DNA from 4 places in the Psychrosphaera aestuarii genome. Region 1 is predicted to be linked to each of the others. Evidence: predicted binding sites of a transcription regulator. Region 1 holds the regulator's gene; each other region holds the start of a gene.
What was found. Region 1 encodes LexA, which represses DNA repair genes until DNA is damaged. Its sites were predicted from a motif close to TACTGTATNNNNATACAGTA; they were not measured.
Positions count from the first base shown of each region.

Region 2: the regulator LexA is predicted to act here: its motif matches at 1,743-1,762, upstream of recA (recombinase RecA).
Region 3: the regulator LexA is predicted to act here: its motif matches at 2,188-2,207, upstream of dinB (DNA polymerase IV).
Region 4: the regulator LexA is predicted to act here: its motif matches at 1,978-1,997, upstream of J9318_RS00630 (recombinase RecA).

Region 1 is NZ_CP072844.1:365,206-369,523, reverse strand. Features, by position in the region: gene J9318_RS01790 (energy transducer TonB) at 1-421, shown strand, start outside; gene J9318_RS01785 (tetratricopeptide repeat protein) at 437-1,747, shown strand; gene J9318_RS01780 (BLUF domain-containing protein) at 1,836-2,255, shown strand; gene lexA (transcriptional repressor LexA) at 2,290-2,907, opposite strand; gene plsB (glycerol-3-phosphate 1-O-acyltransferase PlsB) at 3,050-4,318, shown strand, end outside.
Region 2 is NZ_CP072844.1:2,853,417-2,857,734, forward strand. Features, by position in the region: gene J9318_RS12925 (hypothetical protein) at 1-512, shown strand, start outside; gene recA (recombinase RecA) at 647-1,687, opposite strand; gene J9318_RS12935 (CinA family protein) at 1,796-2,296, opposite strand; gene mutS (DNA mismatch repair protein MutS) at 2,400-4,318, shown strand, end outside.
Region 3 is NZ_CP072844.1:2,780,048-2,784,365, reverse strand. Features, by position in the region: gene nqrF (NADH:ubiquinone reductase (Na(+)-transporting) subunit F) at 1-808, shown strand, start outside; gene J9318_RS12595 (FAD:protein FMN transferase) at 814-1,854, shown strand; gene nqrM ((Na+)-NQR maturation NqrM) at 1,857-2,069, shown strand; gene dinB (DNA polymerase IV) at 2,245-3,312, shown strand; gene J9318_RS12580 (M17 family metallopeptidase) at 3,390-4,318, shown strand, end outside.
Region 4 is NZ_CP072844.1:122,147-126,464, forward strand. Features, by position in the region: gene J9318_RS00625 (Y-family DNA polymerase) at 1-1,210, opposite strand, end outside; gene J9318_RS00630 (recombinase RecA) at 1,228-1,968, opposite strand; gene cobO (cob(I)yrinic acid a,c-diamide adenosyltransferase) at 2,147-2,758, opposite strand; gene fusA (elongation factor G) at 2,951-4,318, shown strand, end outside.

The DNA of each region.
Region 1 (4,318 bases):
ACCTCAGCCACAAGAACCTCCACCGCCGATGGAGCAACCTCAAATGTCTCCGGACATTGCAGATGCAGGTGACGCTGGTTTTGATTTTAGCGCAGATGTTAGTGGTGATATGGCTTTACAAAGTGGATTAGCACTCGAGTCAGGCGATGGTGAATATTTACCAATCGTTAAAGTATCGCCAGTATATCCTCGCAGAGCTTTACAGCGCGGTATTGAAGGCTACGTAATTGTTGAATTTGTGGTGGATAAAACCGGCGCAGTTAAGTCACCTATTGTGATAGAAGCAAACCCTGAAGGTTTGTTCAATCAAGCAGCTTTAGACGCAGCCCTTAAGTTTAAATATAAGCCTCGCGTAGTCAATGGCGAAGCAACGGAAGTAAGTGGTGTACAAAACCGCATTACTTTTGAAATTAACGGATAATTCGGAGCAACTACTGTGAAAACACTTATTACGTCCTCTCTCATCGCAACGGGTCTACTTTTAGGCAGCTCATTTGTTGGTATTGTACCTAGTGTTGATTTTGCCAACGCGCACGCGGAACAAAAGCGAAAGCGTACGCCGTCATTAAACTCACGAGTATATAGCCAGTTAGCAAGAGCACAGCAACTTGCTGATGATGGTGACGTAAAAGGTGGATTAGAAGTATTAGACTCCGTAAAAGCGAAATCAGGCAGTTTAAACAGCTACGAAACCGCCATGATGTATAACTTTTATGGCTTTATATATTACAACGCAGAGCGAATGGCTGAAGCAATGTCCGCTTTTGAACAAGTTATCGCTCAAGATCCTATTCCGGAATCACTAGAAAAAAGTACACTTTTCTCGTTAGCACAGCTGGCCATGGCTAGCGAAAAATACACGAAAACCATCTCATTTTTAGAACGCTGGGAAAGCATTAACGAAGGTGAGATCCCGGTTAAGAATAATGTACTTAAAGCCCAAGCAAGCTATCAAGGCAAAGACTACAAGGCTGCGGCTAAATATATAGATTTGGCTTTAGCGGAAGCAAAAGCTCAGGAAGTTGAACCAAAAGAAAACTGGTTTGTACTGCAACGCGCCGCCTATTTCGAGTTAAAACAACCTAAAAAAGTGGCCTCAATTTTAGAAGAAATGGTACGCCGTTTTAACAAGCCTGAATACTGGGTGCAATTAGCTGGCATGTACGGCGAAACGGGTGCCGAAGATAAACAACTTGCGGTATTAGAAGCTGCCTATCAGCAAGGTTATATTTCTAAGCAATCCGACTTTAGAAATCTTGCTCAAATATATTACTTTAATGGCTTACCATACAAAGCGGCCTTGGTAATGCAGCAGGGAATTGACCAAAATGTATTAATCAAAAACGTAAAAAACGTTAAGTTTTTATCACAAGCATGGTTAACCGCTAAAGAATACGATAAAGCTGTAGAGACTTTAGAAGTACTATCTGCATTAGAAGATACTGGTATCGCCCACCAGCAAATAGCCGAAATTAGACTTCAGCAAGGAAAATATAGGGAAGTGATCAGTGCTGCATTTGAAGCAGAACAGCGCGGTCAACTATCAAATCCCGGTAATTTATATCTCGCCCTTGGTATGGCTCACTTTAACTTAAAAGAATTTGAAGCTGCCATCGACGCATTAAATATGGCGGCGGAATATAAAAATGTTCAAAAAATGGCTACTCAATGGCTTAAGTTTGTAGAAAAAGAGAAGTCGACTAGCGAGCAATTAGCATCAAATCACAATCCCAGAACCAATAGCTAAACGATAATAATTACTTCGACAATTTATCGGCAACATTGCTTGTTTTTAACTATGCTTATGACAACTCCAATAAATAGGATTCGAAGTAATGAGCCTTTATCAATTAGTCTATATTAGCAGAGCAACAAAAGCCTTTAGTGACGAAAAGTTAAGTCAATTATTAACAAAAGCAAAAAGTAACAATACAAACTTAGATGTAACAGGAAACTTGATTTACAACGGTGGCGTTTTTCTCCAAGTTTTAGAAGGAGATATGAAGGTAATTTTAAGTTTGTACAAAAAAATTCAGCTCGACGATAGGCATCACAAAGTTAAAAAAGTTTACTTTGAACCAGCAAACTTCAGATTATTTAGTCGTTGGTCAATGAACATGATGAATCTGGATTGCGAGAAGCCAAAAAACCTACAAATTATAAAAGATATACTTGATGCAATTGATGAGGATAAGCTAGTGGACGGCATGTCACCGCCCATCAGGCTATTAAAAGAGTTTTCTAAAATAAGTTGATTTTAACAACTCTTAAATAAATTAATCTGTTCGGTTACATCAAAGATGAGTTTCTGATTACGCCTACCGCCAATCCTTCAATGGCAAAGTCTTGATAGTTTAAGTCTACTTTGATTGGGTCAAACTCTGGGTTTTCTGCATGGAGAATTACTTGGCTACCTTTGCGCTCTAGTCGTTTAACCGTTACATCCTCTTCAACTCTTGCTACAACAACTTGGCCATCTCTAGCAGTTTGCGTTTTATGCACCGCTAACAAATCACCATCTAAAATACCAATATCTTTCATACTTTCACCTTCAACTTTCAATAAAAAGTCGGCCATTGGTGAAAACATACCAGGATCAACATTTACATGTCGGTCAACGTGTTCCATAGCTAATATTGGCGAACCAGCCGCTACTTTACCCACTAATGGCAAACCAATATCGTCATTGGCCACTTCTTCAGTTAATCGAATGCCGCGAGAGGTGCCAGGAAGCATTTCGATAAAGCCTTTTTTTGCTAATGCCTTCAAGTGATCTTCAGCAGCATTAGCTGATTTAAAGCCTAAGGTTTTAGCAATTTCCGCTCGTGTAGGTGGCATTCCTGTTGAGGTAATTGAATCTCTAATTAAGTCTAAAATTTCTGATTGTCTTGCAGTAAGTGGGCGCATCATCTGTTTTTCCATACAGTAACATAACTGTCAGTATATACAGGCATTCCGGTTGTGCAACATAAAATTAATAAGAATGGTGGGATTTTAGTTAACCTTTGTTAAAATCCCCCGTTGCTTTCATTTTTGTATTAAGGTTTTTATGTCCATTTTAAATGTATTGATGTACTGGTTAACTCGTCCGTTTATCCGCACACAACTAGTCACAGACGAGAAAAATACCGAGAACGGTATTGATTCAAGCAAACCGATTTCTTATGTCCTTATGACTAACTCGTACACGGATAAGTTAGCCTTAAAACAAGCGGCTAAACGCCTTAACCTACCTTCACCATTTGGTAAAATCGACATTGAAGGTGAGTCAGTAAAACGCACTATTGGTGTAAAGCCCGTTGACTCTATTTTTATGAATGAGAAACACCATGCTAAACGCGCTTTAAAAACCGGTCAGGCAATGCTTGAGTTGGTTGAGCGCACCGGACAAGATATACAATTTGTCCCGGTAATGATTTGTTGGGGAAGAAACCCTGGCACGGTGAAAAACAGCAATCGTAAAACGCGCTTAATGGATATCATTACGCAAAAATTACAAACTACTCCATTTAGAAAAATGATGATCGTTCTTTTATATGGTCGTCATAGTTTTATTCGTATTAGTAAGCCGGTATCTCTACAAAAAATGGTTAACGACTTTGGTACGTCTGAAGATACAGCTCATAAGCTATTACGCGTGGCGCGAATTCACTTTGAACGCCAGCGAATTGTAGCAACAGGCCCAAAAGTAATGGCTCGCCAAGCCTTTTTTAATAGTATGTTGGCTAGCCCCGCATTAAAAAAAGCGTTACAGGAGGAAATGGAAGATAAAGACATTTCTCTAGATGAAGCCAAAGCTAATGCTAAAAAACTACTGGAAGAAATCGCAGGTGATTACAACGAAAATTATATTCGTATGGGTTCTCGCGTTTTAACTTGGGTTTGGAACAAAATATACAATGGCATTCGTGTCCACAATGCCGACAAGCTAAGAGATTTGGCGCAAAAAGGCCATGAGATTGTGTATGTGCCTTGTCACCGTAGCCATATGGATTACTTGTTACTTACTTATGTTATTTACCATGAAGGACTTGTTCCACCGCATATTGCCGCTGGTATTAACCTGAACTTCTGGCCTGCAGGCCCTATTTTTAGAAAAGCTGGCGCTTTCTTTTTACGACGCAGCTTTAAAGGCAACAAATTATATTCGGCGGTTTTCCGTGAGTATCTTTCACAACTCTTTATTAAGGGTTATCCGGTTAAATACTACACAGAAGGTGGACGCTCTAGAACTGGACGCTTGTTGTCACCTAAAACCGGTATGTTAGCGATGACGATCCAATCTATGTTACGTGGTGTTGATCGCCCAATCACGTTA
Region 2 (4,318 bases), 560 kb from region 1:
TTGGCCTTCACGTTCAGTACCAAAGAAAAACGGATCTCCGTGCTTATTACTACGATAACAATGCCGATCCGCTATCTATTGAATCAGATATGCAATATGGTTGGGATACACAGTTCTTCTCTTTGGCTTTGCTACATAAGTTTAATCGTGAGTTTAGACTTCTTGCGCAAGTAATGACTGGTAAAACTAAAATGGGCGATATTGAAAACGGCGTTTTTAACGACTTTAGAGCCTGGTACGTCATGCTAAATTATAAACTCGCACAACATAGATATTCTATTCGCCACGACGCTTTTAGAGTTTTAGACAAAGATAATAATGAATTTGATCCAAATAGTAGCGACGGCAAAAGCGTAACGTTAAGTTATCGCTATGAATACAGCGATAATTGGCAGCTAGGTACGGAGCTAACCATTACAACTAGTGATAATACAAACAGAACACTTTGGCTGAACTGGACACCTAAACACACACAGAAGTCTTTTGCGTTAACCGCGCAGTATCGTTTTTAGTCAGTGTCACATTGTTATGTGGCGTTAGTCGTAAATAGTGGTTAATTAATACTACTTTTTATTTACATAAAAAAAGCCGCCTTGAACTGAGGCGACTTTAACAGGGTCAATCTTACTAAATGAAAACCTAAGAACTAACCTTCTAAGGTCGCGTCTTTATCTTCTGGTTCTTCATCTTTTATTGTTGCTTGTAACAACAACATATCTCTTAATTTTGTTTCAATTTCTTCCGCAATATCGGTATTTTCTTTTAAGAACTTAATACAGTTTGCTTTACCTTGGCCAATTTTGCTGCCGTTGTATGCATACCAAGCACCTGCTTTATCAACCACGTTATTTTTAACGCCAAGATCGATAAGTTCGCCTTCTTTAGAAATACCTTTACCGTACATGATAATAAATTCAGCTTGTTTAAACGGAGGTGCAACCTTGTTTTTAACAACTTTAACCCGAGTTTCGTTACCAATAATCTCGTCGCCTTCTTTAACCGAACCGATACGACGGATATCTAAGCGAACTGATGCGTAGAATTTTAATGCATTACCACCAGTAGTGGTTTCTGGATTACCAAACATAACACCAATTTTCATACGAATTTGGTTAATGAAAATACAAAGTGTGTTTGAACGCTTAATATTACCTGTTAGTTTACGAAGCGCTTGAGACATTAAACGAGCTTGTAGACCCATGTGCGAGTCACCCATGTCACCTTCAATTTCAGCTTTTGGCGTTAACGCGGCTACAGAGTCGACAATAAGAACGTCTACAGCACCTGAACGAACTAGCATATCGGTAATTTCTAAAGCTTGTTCACCTGTGTCTGGCTGTGAAACTAATAACTCATCAACATTAACACCTAATGCAGCTGCATAAATTGGGTCAAGTGCGTGCTCAGCATCAACGAAAGCACAAGTTTTACCTTGCTTCTGTGCTTGCGCTATAACTTGTAGCGTTAATGTTGTTTTACCAGAAGATTCAGGACCGTAAATTTCGATAATACGACCACAAGGTAATCCGCCTATGCCTAATGCAATATCTAATCCTAGCGAACCTGTGCTCACTGATTCTATATCTAGTGCTTTGCTATCGCCTAGCTTCATAATTGAACCTTTACCAAATTGGCGTTCAATTTGTTGCAACGCTGCACCAAGTGCCTTTTCTTTATTTGCGTCCATTTAACTCTCCGGAATGACTTTGTTTGGGCTTCCACCAAAATTTATGGAATGAGTATACTGTATAATTAAACAGTATCAATACTGTATAGAATCTTTTTTATATTATTTTTATAATAAAATCGTAACCAATTGATTTAATGAGAATTGCACTGCCTTATTTCTTACTGCAAGTCGATCTCCATCGAACTGTTGTCTGTGAGTGTATACCGTAATTTCCTTATTATTTTTAGTTACAGACACTGCAAATGCAAACCAAACTGTTCCAACTGGTTTAGATTCTGTACCGCCACCTGGTCCAGCTATTCCACTCACCGCAATTGCTATATTTGCATCGGCGGCTTTTAAAGCGCCTGTCGCCATTTCTGCAACCGTTTCTTCCGAGACCGCTCCATAAGTATCCAATGTATTCCTACTTACGCCCAATAAACGATGTTTCGCCTCATTACTATAGGTAACGTAAGCCTCGTTAAAATATGCCGAGCTACCTGCTAAATCTGTAATTGCCGAAGACACCCCACCAGCAGTGCATGACTCGGCCGTAGTGATGGTCCATCCGTTTTCCAATAAATGCTCTGCTAGTAAACGTCTAGCGTTGGTAAAGCCGTTCATTTTTCACTCCTCAAGCCGCTAAAATCAATTTTTACAAGACACTCGTTAACTGATCTGTGACAATATACGATATTAATAGTCAACCGTCAGTCCATACTTTGTAATGATAGATTTATACAGCGATGCAAGCATTGCAGCTCAAACGCCAATGATGCAGCAATTTTTAAAACTGAAAAAAGACCATCAAAATGTGCTTTTATTTTATCGAATGGGCGACTTTTATGAGTTGTTCTTTGATGATGCTAAGCGCGCCTCTGAACTTTTAGATATATCACTTACAAAGCGAGGCACAGCACATGGTCAACCCATCCCTATGGCGGGTGTACCGTATCATGCGGTAGATAATTATTTATCAAGGCTGGTGCAAATGGGGCAGTCGGTTGCAATCTGTGAACAAGTAGGTGATCCGGCCACGAGTAAAGGCCCTGTTGATCGTAAAGTAGTTAGAATTGTTACGCCCGGCACGGTAACTGATGAAAATTTGTTACCTGACCGACAAGATAATTTAATTGCGTCTGTATTCGAGAAAAATGGCAAAACAGGGGTTTTGTTTGGACTTGCATATTTAGACATAAATAGTGGTCGTTTTTTACTTAACGAGTTTGAACAACTCGCAGACTTACAAGCAACGTTAACAAGAATATCACCTGCCGAACTACTATACCCAGAGTCGTTTTCACATACGTCTTTTATAGATCGAGATAAAGGCGCTCGCCGTAGACCCGATTGGGAGTTTGATCTGCAAAGTGCGCATCGTGTATTGAACCAACAGTTTAATACTAAAGAGCTAACTGGTTTTGGCGTAGTAAATTATTCAGCCGGTTTATCAGCTGCAGGTTGCTTAATGCAATATGTAAAAGATACCCAGCGTACTGCATTGCCTCACATTCGTAATATTACTATCGAGTCGTTACACACTACTATTTTGATCGATTCGGCTACTCGTAAAAACTTAGAGCTAACTCATAATTTATCTGGTGGTAACGACAACACTTTAGCGAGTGTACTTGATAAAACATCAACGCCGATGGGATCCCGATTATTGAAACGATGGATCCATATGCCCAGTCGCGAGCAACTTGAAGTTTCAGCACGTCTAGATGCAGTAGATGCACTGATGCAAGGCGGTATTTTTGAAGATGGTCAAAACTATTTAAAACAAATCGGTGATATTGAACGAATTGTCGCTAGGCTTGCATTACGTTCGGCAAGACCTCGAGATCTAGCTCGTTTAAGAAATTCATTAGCCGTCATCCCTTTACTGAAAGCTTCTCTGAATCTGGCAAAAGCAAGTCGCCTTAGTGCACTGATAAACCAAGTCGAAGATTTGCCAACTATTGTTGAATTATTAAATAGTGCAATTATTGAAAACCCTCCTGTCTTAATCCGAGACGGTGGTGTCATTCGAGAAGGGTTCAGCCCAGAACTTGATGAGTTAAGAGAGCTAAGTGCAGGTGCTACTCGGTTTGTTGAAGAGCTTGAAGCTAGAGAGCGCGAACAAACTGGTATAGCAACGTTAAAAGTAGGGTATAACCGGGTACATGGCTTTTACATCGATGTAAGCAAAGCAAACTCGGCACAAGTACCAGAGCATTATATTAGACGTCAAACACTAAAAAACAACGAACGCTATATTGTTCCAGAGTTAAAAGAACATGAAGAAAAAGTATTAACGAGTCAAAGTCGTTCGCTAGCCCTTGAGAAGAAGTTATATGACGAACTTCTCACTTCGTTAATTGAAGTGATTCAACCTCTGCAACGCACCGCCGAAGCAATCGCGCAATTAGATGTATTATGTAACTTTGCAGAACGTGCAGAGTCATTAAATTACAATAAACCAACTTTAGTTCGCGGTAGAGTCATAAATATTACTGAAGGTCGTCATCCTGTTGTTGAGCAAGTCATGTCAGAGCCATTCATCTCAAATCCGGTTGATTTGCGTGACGAGCGACGTTTGGCAATCATAACTGGACCAAATATGGGCGGTAAGTCGACGTACATGCGTCAGATTGCCCTAATTAC
Region 3 (4,318 bases), 630 kb from region 1:
TGATAACAAAGCAACTTTCATTAAAGAGCTTAAATTGGCTATTCCAGACGGTGAAAGCGTGCCTTTCCGTGCGGGTGGTTATATCCAAATTTCTGCGCCTCCACATCATGTTAAGTACTCAGATTTTGATGTACCAGACGAGTACCGTCCAGACTGGGAACGTTTTAACTTCTTCAGCATAGAGTCAAAAGTTGATGAAGAAACAATCCGAGCTTATTCAATGGCGAACTATCCTGAAGAGGAAGGCATTATTATGCTTAACGTTCGTGTAGCTTCTCCTCCGCCTAATAACCTGTCGTTACCGGCTGGTAAAATGTCTTCATATATTTGGAGCTTAAAAGCGGGTGATAAAGTTACAATTTCTGGTCCATTTGGTGAGTTCTTTGCTAAAGAAACTGAAGCTGAAATGGTATTTGTTGGCGGTGGTGCTGGTATGGCTCCAATGCGTTCACATATATTCGATCAATTACGTCGATTAAAATCTAAGCGTAAAATTAGTTTCTGGTATGGCGCACGTTCAAAGCGTGAAATGTTCTATGTTGAAGACTTTGATGAGTTAGCAGCAGAGAATGAAAACTTTGAATGGCATGTTGCACTGTCTGATCCTCAACCTGAAGATAACTGGGAAGGTTATACAGGCTTCATCCACAACGTACTTTATGAAAACTACTTAAAAGATCATGAAGCGCCAGAAGACTGTGAGTTCTACATGTGTGGTCCTCCAGTGATGAACGCGGCCGTAATCAACTTGCTTAAAGACTTAGGCGTTGAAGACGAAAACATCCTACTTGATGACTTCGGTGGTTAGTAGACGTGACTCGTAAACAAGTCGTATTAACATGGCTGGCCCTTATTGGGCTGGCCATTTTGCTTTTTTTTCCAAAGCAAAATAGTGAGCAAGCGCAGCCTGTTTTACTGCAAGGTAAAACTATGGGTACAACCTTTAACATCAAGCTTTATCCATCGGCAGAGCAACTTTCTCAGTACAACCTTTATGAAATGGTTAATGCAGAGTTAGAGCAAGTGAATGCACTTATGTCTACTTATATAAGTGACTCAGAGCTCAGCCTATTAAATCAGGCAAAAGCCGGACAAACTCGGATAATGTCGCCGGAAACAATCATTGTATTAAATGAATCAAAACGCTTGTTTAACGACAGTGATGGCGCTTTTGATCCTACAGTAGGTCCACTTGTTAATTTGTGGGGGTTTGGACCTGATGGACGAGTACTAAAACGACCTAGCGACGCAGAAATTGCAAATGTTCGCGATTGGGTTGGTATGGACTTAATTGAAGTTTCTGGTAACGCGGTTACTAAAAAGCACGACAATTTATATATCGACTTTTCGTCTATAGCTAAAGGTTTTGGTGTCGATCAAGTTGCAAACGCTCTAGAGCGCATAGGTATATTTAACTACCTTGTAGAGGTGGGTGGAGAAATGCGTATTTCTGGTGCTAAACCCAATGGCGATAAATGGGCCGTTGCAATTGAGAAGCCGGTAACGGATAGACGTGAAGTGCAACTTATTATTCGTCCTGAAAACTTAGCAATGGCAACATCAGGCGATTATAGGAATTATTTCGAGCAAGATGGCGTGCGTTATTCTCACACCATTGATCCAACATCCGGTAAGCCAATTACTCATAAATTGGTCTCAGTCACCGTGTTACATAAGTCAGCAATGACAGCGGATGCAGCTGCAACTATGTTGAATGTGATGGGTCCAGTGAAGGCTATCGAATACGCGGAAGCAAATAATTTGGCTGTTTATTTAATTGTAAAAACAGACGATGATTTTAATGGCATAATGTCGAGTAAATTCGAAACATTGTTTCCACAGAAAAAGGGCTAATCATGCAAGTATTCTTATTAACTCTTGGTTTATTACTCATTGTATTTGTAGCGATGTCAATCGGGTATATATTGCAAAAGAAAACTTTAGCAGGAAGCTGCGGTGGTTTAGGCGCGTTAGGGATAGATAAGGCCTGTAATTGTGACAACCCTTGTGACAGGCGAAAAGAGCGTTTAGCGAAAGAAGAACGCTGGAAGCAAGATCAAATATTGTAACCATCGGTTAAAATCATTAAATTTAAAAGGGCGTTTGCCCTTTTTTTGTGCGTCACACCCTCAGTTACTCAGAAATAAAATCGTAGCGTATGGGAATACATCTTTGTGTTGCTATGGGTACTGTTTTTATATACAGTTGCATTGTCTGTACTTCCCTTATTAAAGGGTGAGGTTAATGAGTAAACAAAAAAAAATTATCCATGTTGATATGGACGCCTTTTATGTATCAGTCGAAATTCGTGATAATCCAGAATTACGGGATAAGCCTGTTGCGGTAGGCGGTCGCTCTGATCGTCGAGGCGTCTTGTCTACATGTAATTATATTGCACGTCAATTCGGCGTTAGTTCCGCTATGCCCACCTCTTTGGCTTTAAAAAAGTGTCCAAATTTAATCGTTGTCCCCGGACGCATGAACGTATATCAAGAAGTTAGCCAAACAATAAGACAGGTCTTTAAACGTTTCACCGATAAAATTGAACCATTGTCGTTAGACGAGGCCTATTTAGATGTCACGGACTGTTCACTTCATCGTGGTTCTGCGACGTTAATTGCTGAACAAATTCGCCAAGAAATTTATGACGCAACAGGTCTAACAGCGTCAGCAGGTATAGCACCAATAAAATTTCTAGCTAAAATTGCATCTGACCAAAACAAACCCAACGGACAATTCACGATAACGCCATCTGAAGTACTACCCTTTATAAAAACAATGCCTTTAAAAAAGATCCCAGGGGTAGGTAAAGTGACGGCTGAAAAACTAAGTCATCTGGGGCTGAATCTGGGCGTTGATATTCAAAACAGTAATGAGAGCTTTCTAAGCCAACACTTTGGAAAGTATGGACACGTGCTTTGGAATCGATGCCAAGGAATCGATAATCGAGAAGTAGAAGTATCAAGGGTCAGAAAATCTATCGGTGTTGAACGAACCTTTGATCAAGACATTTCAGATATAGAGATCCTATTTAACGTACTTTCCGTAAAGCTACTTCCAGAGCTAACAAAGCGCTGCGAAAAAAAAGTAGTAAACAGACAGTTAACTAAATTAGGTGTGAAAGTTAAGTTTAGTGACTTTCAACAAACTACCAAAGAGCAAAAATACCAAAGAATAGATGAGACTATTTTGAGACAACTTCTGTGTGACGCATTGGAAAGAGGTAAGGGTAAGGCGGTCCGATTACTTGGTGTACACGTTGGCTTGTCCGACCAAGAAGATGAAAAACATCAATTAGACTTAGGTTTTTAATCTTAACTTACGTATTATTGTTAACAATTTGTATTCACAGTTTTGTTTACTAACATTATAAATTTAGAGAGATTTTTATGGCCCACCCAACTCCTTTGGTTATTTCAAATATAAATACAGCCCTTAGTGATGCAAACTGGGACGCATTGATTATTGTAGGTCAAACCTTTGATTCAGGTTTACCAGATGATCTACTATCGGAAATTAACAAGCTCGCCGAAGTAGATAAACGCGTAAACAAGTCAGAGGTTACTTTCGTGTCTGATCTGGTTGCCCAGCGCCGTGTCATTCTTGCACCTACTGGACCATTGTATCGATACTTTGACGATGTTCGTCGCTATTTTGATGCAGCAAAGTCGGCAGCTAAATCTTTATTAGCGATGGGCTCAGTAAAACCGCTATTGGTTGTGTTAGGTAATGATGACATCAAGTATCAGAATGCAACAGCAGTGTCGTATTTAGGCTTTTGTCAGGCATTTTGGCAACCTTTAGAAGCCAGAGAAGCATTAGGTGACAGTATTGAGCCTGTTAGTCTAATGGGGCTTGTTGGCGATAACATAGATGCTGCAGAAGCCGCAGCTATTGCAAGTGGTCAATATGTAGCGCGAGACCTTTGTGGAACAGAGCCAGAGCGTATGGCCCCGCCACGCTTTGCTGAATATTGTAGTGACACATTTAAAAACTCGAATGTTAACGTATCCATCATCGACAATATGAAAACGTTAGAATCTGAGTTTCCTTTATTATGGTCAGTAGCTAGAGCATCAGTGGAAGTTGAGCGACATCAGCCTCGCGTTATTCGTTTGGAATACATACCTCAAGGCAATATAGAGAAAACCTTGATGCTGGTAGGTAAAGGCATCGTTTATGATACAGGTGGTGCAGACCTTAAGGTTGGTGGTCACATGGCTGGTATGAGCCGTGATAAAGGTGGAGCAGCCGCAGTAGCTGGCTTTATGAAAGCGGTATCAGAAATTGCTCCAATAGGAATTAAAGTTGTAGCTGA
Region 4 (4,318 bases), 240 kb from region 1:
TTGGTCTCAACAAAAGGTTACTCACGTTGTTTAATTTTGAAGTGGCTGATTGATGAATGTTGAATGTCAGACTATTCACTTGCTCGGGGTTGATTGTTTCTTGATAGATAGGTCGACTTACAGATGTATTGCCAAGTTTAGCGACTAACTGATTTAAAAGAGAAGTCGTCTCTAGCTTTGTTTCTTTATCACTAAAGATGTCATTCATTCGGGGCTCATATGACTGTAGGTCTGAGCATTTCATTCTTATAGTAACCACAGGCTCTGCTAATTTTACAGACTCCAAGTGAAGTCTAATTAAACTAAGCCATTTTACTTTTCTATACTCGCCACCTGCAGCTTCAATCGTAAAGTCTAAACCCTCATCATATCGGTATAACAAACTAAATATCAGCTGATGGGTAACTAAGTTCCTATTTTTTAGATACTCCTCCAGTTCTTGCAGCAAGGTTTTGATTGGATGAATAAGTATTTCTGAATTTGATATTTCATATAGTAACTCGAGTGTTCTCTGGTAACGCCTTGTTGGAACAAAAAGAGCCATCGGGTACTTAATTTGCCCTGACAACTGCCCTAAGTATTTAAATACAGACAAGTCGAATCGTTTGGATAATGCTTTTAAAGGTATATTGAGCAATTGACCAATGTTATTTAAACCGACTCTACGAAATTGCTCTTTTTGTTTATGTGTTACATCAAGATACCCGACCGGCAAATCATAAAGGTACTTCTGTGCCCTATCTTGATTTTCGTAAAGTGTATTATGATTAGAAAGGGCTAATAACTTAGCGACCAAAGGGCTACTGGCTGAGCTATATGAATATGAAAGCTTTAATACAGACAATTGATTGGTAATAGCCTGCCAATACTTATATACGTTTTTATATAATCTCAGCATAGTATCTATTCTGATATAGATACCATGAGGTAAATCTAGGCAAATATCAGCGGTATACTTATAAAGCCGGTTAGCAATATCATTTAAACGTTCCTCTTCAATTTCTTTTTTATACTCCAATACTTTTATATTCGCTGTCATCGATATAGCCATTGCTAGGCCCATATCTATTTTTATTCCCATGTCTAGTGCTGGTTTATTTAGCTGAACAACACGCATATTTATATTATCAACAATGATTACCGCCTGTGTATTGTCAGCTTCTGTACTATCTAATTGCAAAGAGTGGAAATTTAAGTAGAGCCAAAGCATTACAGATCATGACCTAATTAGTTATTAACAATATTAGGGAAGGCCACAACGTTACTATTTCCGTTGCTTAATTTTATTTGGTCTTCCGTCGTCAACTCACCCCATTTTTGATTCATATCAACGACAAAGGCTTTTGAAGCTGTGCCTCCTTTTTGCTTATCTACTTTTACTTTTATGCCACTCGGATCTGGAAATAGTGACAAGCTAAGCGCACTTGGCAATGATAAAAACTCTGTCTTTGAAATGTTAGAATAGCGATTAACGTTCTGATTTTGCAGATGGGAATACCTTATCAAAACGAGACTTGCGCCACCTCGTTCGCAAGCCAACATTAATCGCCTTACTTGCTTTATAGATAATTGCGCTTGCCATAACACAACCGTGCTGCAACAACCGCTACTCAAAGCCTGTTCGGTGGCCCAAAGTGCTTTTTTATCGTCGTAAACAGGCAATATTAATGTTGATGTTAACTCCAACCCATTTGCTAATAAAAACTCTGCATTTAATTGAATCGGGGGAGCGATAAACACACACTCTTGTTTTTCAGCCTTTTGTTTATTGACTAAATATGGGAATAAAAGCCTAAGTTCACCAATGCCTAATGGTGTTTTTACCTCAATGATCCCTTCTGTTGGAAAACCGCCATGAAGAATTTGATCTAGCTCATCGTATTGTGTGGAGACTTTACAAATATGATTATCATTTTTACAACCATACCAAAGTAAGCCTTTATTTTGATATTCATCTAGTTCTAACATAACACCACCTACTGTTTATTTATACAGTATAATAACAGTTAGAGTTTATGCAACGCGATAAATAAAAAAAGCCACCGATTGGTAGCTTTCTGTTTGAATTATATGGCGTTATTTTAAGCGTACTGTAATGCCGTGGTGATATTGCCTAGTACTTTAAAAAGGACTGTGTTAAACAAGATCAGTAGTCAAAGCCTTGTAACGCCTTAACTCCTGAGTCAAAGGCATGTTTAATATTTTTTACTTCACTTACTGTATCTGCCGCTTCAGCCAACTCACGATGGGCCGCTCGCCCTGTCACGATGACAGACTGCATTTTAGGTCTATTAGCTATGGTTTCTAATACTTCTTCTAATGGTAAGTACTGATATGTAATCATATAAGTCAATTCATCTAATAACACGACATCAATTGATTCGTCTTGTAGAAAGACTTTGGCTTTTTGCCATGTTTCCAATGCGGCTTTTGTATCGCTTTCACGATTTTGGGTATCCCAAGTAAATCCAGTTTTCATAACAGCAAAAGGAACGCCTAACTTTTCTAGAAGATTACGTTCGCCACATTCCCACTCACCTTTAATAAATTGAGCAACCGCTGCTTTTTTATCATATCCAACACAACGGGTAACTACACCAAAACCAGATGTAGACTTACCTTTACCATTTCCTGTTATAACTTGAAAAATGCCCTTTTCCACTTGAGCAGACTCAACTCGTTGATCAACTTGTTCTTTCAAACGTTGCTGACGTTCTTTATGTTTTTGATCTTTAGTTTGTTGTGATTCTTCGTTCATCATTTTCCAAAAGTTATTCTACACTGTTATCCATACAGATTATGTAAGGACTTGGGCCAATGCAACTAACAAAATTTGATAGAAAACCACAAATATAAATAAATTTTTACGAAAAGTGTGCTGTTCTGGTTAATTAATGATAGAATCCGGCGGCTTTTTTTAACCAACTTATTGAGAAGATAGAGTAAGACAATGGCTGACTTATCGAAGTATAGAAATATAGGTATCTTCGCTCACGTAGATGCTGGTAAAACCACTACAACTGAGCGTATTTTGAAATTAACTGGTCAAATCCACAAGACTGGTGAAGTACACGACGGTGAGTCAACAACTGACTTCATGGAACAGGAAGCTGAGCGTGGTATTACTATCCAGTCAGCTGCAGTAAGCTGCTTCTGGAACGATCACCGTTTTAACGTTATCGATACTCCTGGACACGTTGACTTCACAGTTGAAGTTTACCGTTCTCTTAAAGTATTAGACGGTGGTATTGGTGTATTCTGTGGTTCTGGTGGTGTTGAACCACAATCAGAAACTAACTGGCGTTATGCGAATGACTCAGAAGTTGCACGTATTATCTTCGTAAACAAATTAGACCGTATGGGTGCTGATTTTTACCGCGTAGTTAAGCAAACTAAAGACGTACTAGGTGCTAACCCACTAGTTATGGTTCTTCCTATCGGTATCGAAGACGAGTTCTGTGGTGTTGTTGACCTATTATCACGTAAAGCATACATTTGGGATGACACTGGTCTTCCTGAAAACTATGAAATCACGGACATTCCTGCTGATATGGTTGACAAAGCAGAAGAATATCGTGAAATGCTTATCGAAACTGCTGTTGAGCAAGACGATGACCTAATGGAAGCGTACATGGAAGGTGAAGAGCCTTCAATTGAAGACATCAAGCGTTGTATCCGTAAAGGTACTCGTACAATGGACTTCTTCCCGACTTACTGTGGTTCTGCATTCAAAAACAAAGGTGTTCAATTAGTTCTTGACGCTGTTGTTGACTACTTACCATCTCCTACAGAAGTTGATCCTCAGCCTCTTACAGATGAAGAAGGTGAGCCGACTGGTCGTCACGCAATCGTTTCTGCTGACGAGACATTCAAAGCATTAGCATTCAAAATCATGGATGACCGTTTTGGTGCACTTACGTTCGTACGTATCTACTCTGGTATGTTGAACAAAGGTGACACAATCATGAACGCTGCGACAGGTAAAACTGAGCGTGTTGGCCGTATGGTTGAGATGCAAGCAGATGAGCGTAAAGAACTTACTTCAGCACAAGCGGGTGACATCATCGCTATCGTTGGTATGAAAGGTAACGTTCAAACTGGTCACACATTATGTGATCCTAAAGACCCAATTATCCTAGAGGCAATGGTATTCCCTGAGCCAGTAATCTCAATCTCTGTTAAGCCTAAAGATAAAGGTTCAACTGAGAAAATGGGTATTGCGATTGGTAAAATGGTTGCTGAAGATCCAACATTCCGCGTTGAAACAGACCAAGATTCAGGTGAAACAATCCTATCTGGTATGGGTGAGCTTCACTTA